One region of the Bacillus sp. 1NLA3E genome, then DNA from elsewhere that is predicted to be linked to it. Evidence: riboswitches for the same ligand, from Rfam matches in the RefSeq annotation. Region 1 holds a riboswitch; the other holds the start of a gene.
What was found. Region 1 has a riboswitch for S-adenosylmethionine ahead of metK (methionine adenosyltransferase). Riboswitches for the same ligand answer to the same signal wherever they lie in the genome.

Region 1 (3,762 bases):
GTTAAACCTTCATTTGTAAGCTCTTCACGAAGCTCAAGATAGTTATATATTTCACCATTAAAAATAATCCAATAACGCTCATTTTCATAAGTTAGCGGTTGATGTCCACTTTCAATATCAATAATACTTAGACGGCGGAACCCAAATTGAACATGTTGATCAAAATAATATCCATCATCATCAGGACCGCGATGTGTAATAATCGTATTCATATTTTTAAACTGTTGAATTTGTTCTTCGGTATATTCTTGTGTTTTATCATGTACACAACCAATGAAACCACACATTATGTACGTCACCTACTCCATTTCAAACAAGCGTCCACTAGCAAATAGGAGGACTCTCATCATTTAATTTGATTCTTCTCTTTTTAAAATCATACTCAATATAATAACATAAAATAGACCTAAAATAAAAAACAGGAGTTACACTTTCGTGTAACCCCCCCGTTTTTCTTTTATAGGTTAGCTTGTTTTAATATGCCTTCTGCTTTATCGGTACGTTCCCATGGAAGATCAACATCTGTTCTTCCAAAGTGGCCGTAAGCAGCCGTTTGCTTATAAATGGGACGACGAAGATCTAGCATTTTGATGATTCCAGCAGGACGAAGGTCAAAGTTGTTGCGTACGAGGTCAACGAGAACATTCTCACTTACTTTTCCTGTTCCAAATGTATCAACAGCAATCGATACAGGTCGTGCAACGCCAATCGCATAAGCAAGCTGAACTTCGCACTTTTCAGCGAGACCAGCAGCAACAATGTTTTTCGCAACATAACGTGCAGCATAAGCAGCAGAACGGTCAACTTTTGTTGGATCTTTACCAGAAAACGCGCCACCGCCGTGACGAGCATAGCCACCATAAGTATCAACGATAATTTTACGACCAGTAAGACCAGCATCTCCTTGAGGACCGCCAATAACGAAACGTCCAGTTGGATTAATAAAATACTTTGTATTTTCATCGATTAGTTCTTTTGGAACAACCGGATTGATAACATATTCCTTTAAATTGCGTTGAATTTGCTCTAACATTACCTCAGGATTATGCTGAGTTGAGATGACAATTGTATCAATACGAACTGGCTTGTCATTTTCATCATATTCCACAGTTACTTGAGTTTTTCCATCTGGACGAAGGTACTCAAGAACTTTATCCTTACGCACTTCTGCTAATCGACGAGCAAGCTTGTGTGCAAGCGAAATTGGGAGTGGCATAAGCTCTTTTGTTTCATTACAAGCATAGCCAAACATTAAGCCTTGGTCTCCTGCTCCAATTGCTTCGATTTCTTCATCAGACATTAGACCTTCACGTGCTTCAAGGGCCTGATTAACACCCATAGCAATATCAGGACTTTGTTCACCAATAGAAGTTAAAACCGCACAAGTCTCAGAATCAAAACCATATTTAGCACGATCGTACCCGATACCTTTAATCGTTTCACGAACAATCTTTGGAATATCCACATAAGTAGATGTAGTAATTTCGCCAGCAACTAGAACTAATCCAGTTGTTACTGAAGTTTCAGCAGCAACACGGGCATTAGCATCCTTCGCTAAAATAGCATCTAAAATGGAATCAGAAATTTGGTCACACATCTTATCTGGATGACCTTCAGTTACTGATTCAGAAGTGAACAAACGACGTTTTGTGGACATCTGAATTCCTCCTTTTCCTTATAACGAGATTAACAGCTGAACCCCTTATATTAACCTCAGATTGATACGGTACTCATTCCCTATGTAGTATGAAATAAACATGGAGTTCTTATCCCAATTTATCGTGTATGAACTATATAGACCTGGGATTATTAAAAGCACACATGTTTTCCATTTAAAAGGCGACAAAATAAAAAACCCTTCCTTTTAAATGAGGAAAGGTTTTGAGCAAACTAATTTGCGCCTTTCACTCTTATCGTTCAAGGTCATATGCCTTGCGTCAGGTTAGCACCTTGCTAGAAAGAAAGTTTGTCAGAGAGATTAATCTCGGTTTTCTTTTATAGCAGGTTGCTGGGTTTCATTGGGCCTGTCCCTCCACCAGCTCAGGATAAGAGAGTATCCGTTCAAGGTTGAATAATACCGTATAGTGTCAAATGATGTCAATCGTTTTTTATAAATGTTCACTAATTATATAATAATGGAATTTAGCATCGTTGTGCATGATTGACCCTCATAACACAATACAGGATAACCTATTTAACTTATTAGTTTAATTAACAACGTTATTTAACTAAAGAATGATAAGGTGAACTATAATTTTTTTAAAAATCGAGTTAATAGTATAGATTATTAACTCGAATGTGTTATACTATTCACAACACTCAAAAATATTTGATAAAGGAAGGTATTTATCAGATGAATTCTGTAAGTATTTCTAATGAACTAAGTAAATTATTAAGTGGTAATAACATTAAGATTCAACTTTCAGTTCCCCAGTTAGTTGAAAAAGTATTAGAGCGAAAAGAAGGAATTATTTCATCAACTGGCGCTGTCCGTGCCACCACTGGAAAATATACTGGCCGTTCACCTAAAGACAAGTATATTGTAGAAGAAGCTTCATCAAAGGACAAGGTCGAATGGGGTTCTATAAATACACCGATCTCTGAAGAAGCATTTTCAAAGCTTTACAATAAAGTCGTAACTTATTTACAAAAACAAGAGGAAGTTTTTGTCTTCCGTGGTTTCGCAGGGGCAGATAAAAAATATCGTTTGCCAATCCAAATAATCAATGAGTATGCTTGGCATAATCTTTTTTCTCATCAATTATTCATTCGTCCAGACGAAAAAGAACTAGAAGAGCACAATAATGCATTTTCGGTTATCTGCGCACCTAACTTTAAAGCAGATCCTGCTGTTGATGGTACTGCGTCAGAAACCTTTATCATTATTTCTTTCGAACGCAGAACAGTTTTAATTGGCGGTACAGAATATGCTGGAGAAATCAAAAAATCGATTTTTTCTATTATGAATTACTTGCTTCCTGAAAGCGGAATTCTATCTATGCACTGTTCGTCAAATGTTGGGGCAGAAGGCGATGTTGCTTTATTCTTTGGTCTTTCTGGAACTGGGAAAACAACTTTATCAGCAGACCCAGACCGTAAATTAATCGGTGACGACGAGCATGGTTGGTCAGCAAATGGTGTCTTCAATATTGAAGGCGGTTGTTATGCAAAATGCATCAATTTATCTCGTGAAAAAGAACCACAAATTTTTGATGCAATCCGCTTTGGTTCTGTCCTTGAAAATGTTGTTCTTGACGACGAAAGCCGTATCGCCGATTATGATGACACTACCTTAACAGAAAACACTCGTGCAGCTTATCCATTACAAGCAATTAGCAATATTGTTGATCCAAGTGTTGCTGGTCATCCTAATACCATTATTTTCTTAACAGCTGATGCTTTTGGAGTATTACCTCCAATCTCGAAGCTTACTAAAGAACAAGCTATGTACCATTTCTTAAGTGGTTATACTTCTAAACTAGCAGGAACAGAGCGTGGAGTTACATCTCCTGAAGCAACTTTCTCAACTTGCTTCGGATCTCCATTCTTACCGCTTCCAGCTACTCGGTATGCGGAAATGCTTGGAAATAAAATTGATGAGCACAATGCTAATGTTTTCTTAGTTAACACAGGTTGGACTGGTGGAGAGTATGGGGTTGGTTCGAGAATGAAGCTTTCTTATACACGTTCAATGGTTCAAGCCGCACTTGTTGGTGAATTAAATCATATCGAAACTGCTACAGATGCTATTTTTGGCTTAGA
Region 2 (3,762 bases), 210 kb from region 1:
TTTTTCTTTAATAATGGTTTTGCTGCTTCAAGCACTTCAGCGTGTGGTACTGCTGTTGCCCCAACAATTAACTTCTTGTTTCCATCTTTTCCAGCCTTCTCTGCTGAATCATTTTTCGTACTGCCACAAGCTGCAAGGGTAAAAACTAATAAAGCAATAAATGCAAAACTAAGTATTTTCTTCATGTTTTTCCACTCCTCCTGTTATCGTTTATCTGTTTTCTTAGTAAAATAATCACCAATAAATTGGATGATAAAAACTAATATTAAAATCGCAACTGTTGCCACGAATGTGACTACTGGTCTGTTGCGTTGAAAACCTTCCAAGTAAGCAAAATGACCTAGTCCGCCTGCTCCGATTACTCCAGCCATTGCTGTAAAGCTTACTAATGAAATAGTTGTAACTGTAATCCCGGATATTAAGGCTGGCAATGATTCAGGAATTAATACTTTAAAAATAATATGACTGTGTGTCGCCCCCATTGATTGCGAAGCTTCAATTACACCTTTATCGATTTCTCGAAGAGCAATTTCAACCATTCGTGCGTAAAAGGGTGCAGCACCTATAATTAGGGCAGGTAATGCTGCATTTGCGCCAAGCATTGTACCTAATAATAATTTAGTAAACGGAATGAGCAAAACAATTAATATGATGAAAGGGATTGACCGGAATATATTGACGAAGCCAGAGATAATAAGGTTGATGATTCTGTTTTCCCATATATTACCCTTCGCTGTCAAAAATAATAGTAACCCTAGCACTAGCCCCAAAACAAACGTGGTTAGTACCGAAATCGTAGTCATATAGATGGTTTCACGCGTTGCTGCAATTAATTGGTCCCAATTTACTATTTCCACAGAGTTAGCCATTATTTATCACCTCAACTCCTACTTGCTGCGATTGAATAAATTCTATCGCTTTGCTGATTTCCTGAGGAGCACCATCAAGATGTATAAATAAAGTCCCATAGGAGCCAGTATGTGTTTGTGAAATTTTCCCTTGTAAAATCGTAACTGTTATTTCAAATTGACGAATGAGGTTGGCAATCACTGGTTGCTCCGCCGCATCCCCAACAAAGGTTAATTGAACGACTTGGCCATGTGGATAGCGTGTTAATAAATGCTCAATGATATCTTTTGTTTCTTCAGGCTCAGTCACTTGCTGAACAAACCGTTTCGTAATCTGCTGTTCAGGATGTTTAAAGACGTCTAAAACTCGTCCAATTTCAACGATTTTCCCATCTTCCATGACCGCAACCCGGTGACAAATTTTTCTAATCACATGCATTTCATGCGTAATTAATACTATCGTTAGTCCGAGCCGTTTATTAATATCTACTAATAATTCTAAAATAGAGTCTGTAGTTTGCGGATCCAATGCCGAGGTTGCTTCATCACAAAGTAAAACTTTAGGATTATTTGCAAGTGCCCGAGCAATCCCAACCCTTTGCTTTTGTCCACCACTCAACTGAGCAGGATAGGCATCCTCTCTTCCTTCTAATCCAACTAACTTGATTAGTTCTTCCACACGTTTTTGGCGTTCTAACTTGGAAATCCCAGAAATTTCAAGTGGAAATGCGATATTTTCCCGTACAGTTCTAGACCATAAAAGGTTGAAATGTTGAAAAATCATGCTAATTTCTTGACGTGCTTTACGAAGGGCACTACCTTTAATTTTTGATATCTCCCGACCAGCAACGGTAATGGATCCTTCTGAGGGAAGTTCAAGACCATTGAACATTCGAATTAGCGTACTTTTTCCAGCTCCGCTATAGCCGATAACTCCAAAAATCTCTCCATCTTGCACTTCTAAATCTACATTGTCGACTGCTGTTACGGTACCCGACTTAGAAGGATAAATCTTTTTAACACCTTTTATTGAAATCATCCAATCACCTTCTTTTTATTCTCATAGTAATAAGAAAAGCGGAAGCGCCCCGGTTAGCGCACGACAGGACTGGAGCTATCTGACTGAGATAAAGGAAACACGGAGAGCGAAGCGATCCGATGTTGACTTATCGTAGGGAAGATAGTGAAGTACACTAGTCGCTGGGCGCTGGAGCTAGACAGTAAACTACTTCATAAGTTTATACTTTCTTATTCTGAAATAAAAATGCCTTTCTGCATATGAGCAGAAAGGCATAGTAATGTTCTATATCCCTTTCTCTCATCTTCCAAAGCAGCTTGCTTTGTGTGAATTGGCACCATTTCAATTGCAAAAAGCAAATCGACGGTTGCCGGGCTTCATAGGGCACATCCCTCCACCTCTCTTGATAAGAGTAAAATATTATATTAAGTAAACAATATTCAAACAAATCTTAACTATGATTGTGATTTTATCACGGAATAAAAATCAGTGTCAATGGAAACTTTTATTCTGAAAAAGTTATTTATCTGTTATTACAGTTAGTGAAGATACTCCTGTTGCTTTTTCTATCGCTTGCTCAAGATCCTCAATTAAGTCTTCAGCGTTTTCTATACCAACCGAAAGTCGAATTAAATCTTCTGGCACTCCTGCTGCTACTAACCCTTCATCATCTAACTGTTGATGAGTGGTACTTGCTGGATGAATAATTAAACTTTTTGCATCTCCCACATTAGCTACATGAGTCCAAAGAGAAGCTGCATTAATTAATTTTGCGCCTGCTTCTCGTCCACCTTCAATACCAAAGACCACAACTGAACCTGCACCGTTTGGTAAGTATTTATCAGCTAATGCCTTATCAGGATGTCCTTCACTACCAGGGTATAAAACCCATGCAACAGCAGGATGTGCGTCTAAATAAGCAATAATTTTCTTAGTATTGGCAATATGTTCTCTCATCCGTACAGGGAGCGTTTCTAGACCTAGAACAAATTGGAAAGCATTCTGTGGACTAATCGCTGGTCCCATATCCCTTAGCAGCTGTACTCTTGCTTTAATGATAAATGCTGCTGGTCCTACTGCATCAGTGTAAACTAGACCATTGTAACTAGGGTCTGGTTGTGTAAAAACTGGGAAGTTTCCATTTGCCCAATCAAATTTTCCGCCATCAACAATGATTCCACCTAAGGTTGTTCCGTTTCCACCTATCCATTTTGTTGCTGAGTGGATGACAATATCTGCACCGTACTCAATTGGTCTTAATAAATAAGGTGTTGCAAAAGTGTTATCAACGATTAATGGAATACCTGCTTTATGAGCGATTGCTGCAACCTTTTCAATATCTAATACCCTTAAACTAGGATTTCCAATTGTTTCTGCAAATACTGCCTTTGTTTTATCCGTAATAGCTTGATTAAAATTCTCTGGATCCTCTGGATTAACAAATTTAACATTAATCCCATACCTTGGAAGTGTATTGGCAAATAAATTATAGGTTCCTCCATAAAGGTTTGCTGAGGCAACGATTTCATCTCCGGCTTGGGCAATATTTAATATTGATAACGTAATGGCTGCCATACCACTAGATAGAGCAAGTGCTCCAATTCCGCCTTCTAATAAAGCCACTCTTTCTTCAAAGACTGTTACAGTAGGATTATGGATTCTAGTATATATATAGCCATTTTCTTTCAAACCAAAAAGATTAGCTGCGTGATCGGTGTCTTTAAATTGATAAGCATTACTCATGTAAATTGGTACTGATCTTGCTCCAGTCACAGGATCTGGAGATAATCCTCCATGTACACTTAATGTTTCAAAACGGTAGTTCTTTTGTTTGTCACTCATACTCTTCTCTCCCTTTTCATTGTCTATTGTAAGTAAAAGAACAAATCAAGCAGA

Region 2: it holds a riboswitch for S-adenosylmethionine, as region 1 does, so the genes downstream of both, B1NLA3E_RS19525 (methionine ABC transporter ATP-binding protein) here and metK (methionine adenosyltransferase) in region 1, are expected to answer to the same signal.

Annotation. Positions count from the first base shown of each region.
Region 1 is NC_021171.1:3,838,298-3,842,059, forward strand. It holds gene asnB (asparagine synthase (glutamine-hydrolyzing)) at 1-287, opposite strand, end outside; gene metK (methionine adenosyltransferase) at 458-1,657, opposite strand; SAM riboswitch class I at 1,908-2,052, opposite strand; gene pckA (phosphoenolpyruvate carboxykinase (ATP)) at 2,354-3,762, shown strand, end outside.
Region 2 is NC_021171.1:4,049,021-4,052,782, forward strand. It holds gene B1NLA3E_RS19515 (MetQ/NlpA family ABC transporter substrate-binding protein) at 1-185, opposite strand, end outside; gene B1NLA3E_RS19520 (methionine ABC transporter permease) at 204-869, opposite strand; gene B1NLA3E_RS19525 (methionine ABC transporter ATP-binding protein) at 862-1,887, opposite strand; SAM riboswitch class I at 2,164-2,279, opposite strand; gene B1NLA3E_RS19530 (O-acetylhomoserine aminocarboxypropyltransferase/cysteine synthase family protein) at 2,386-3,708, opposite strand.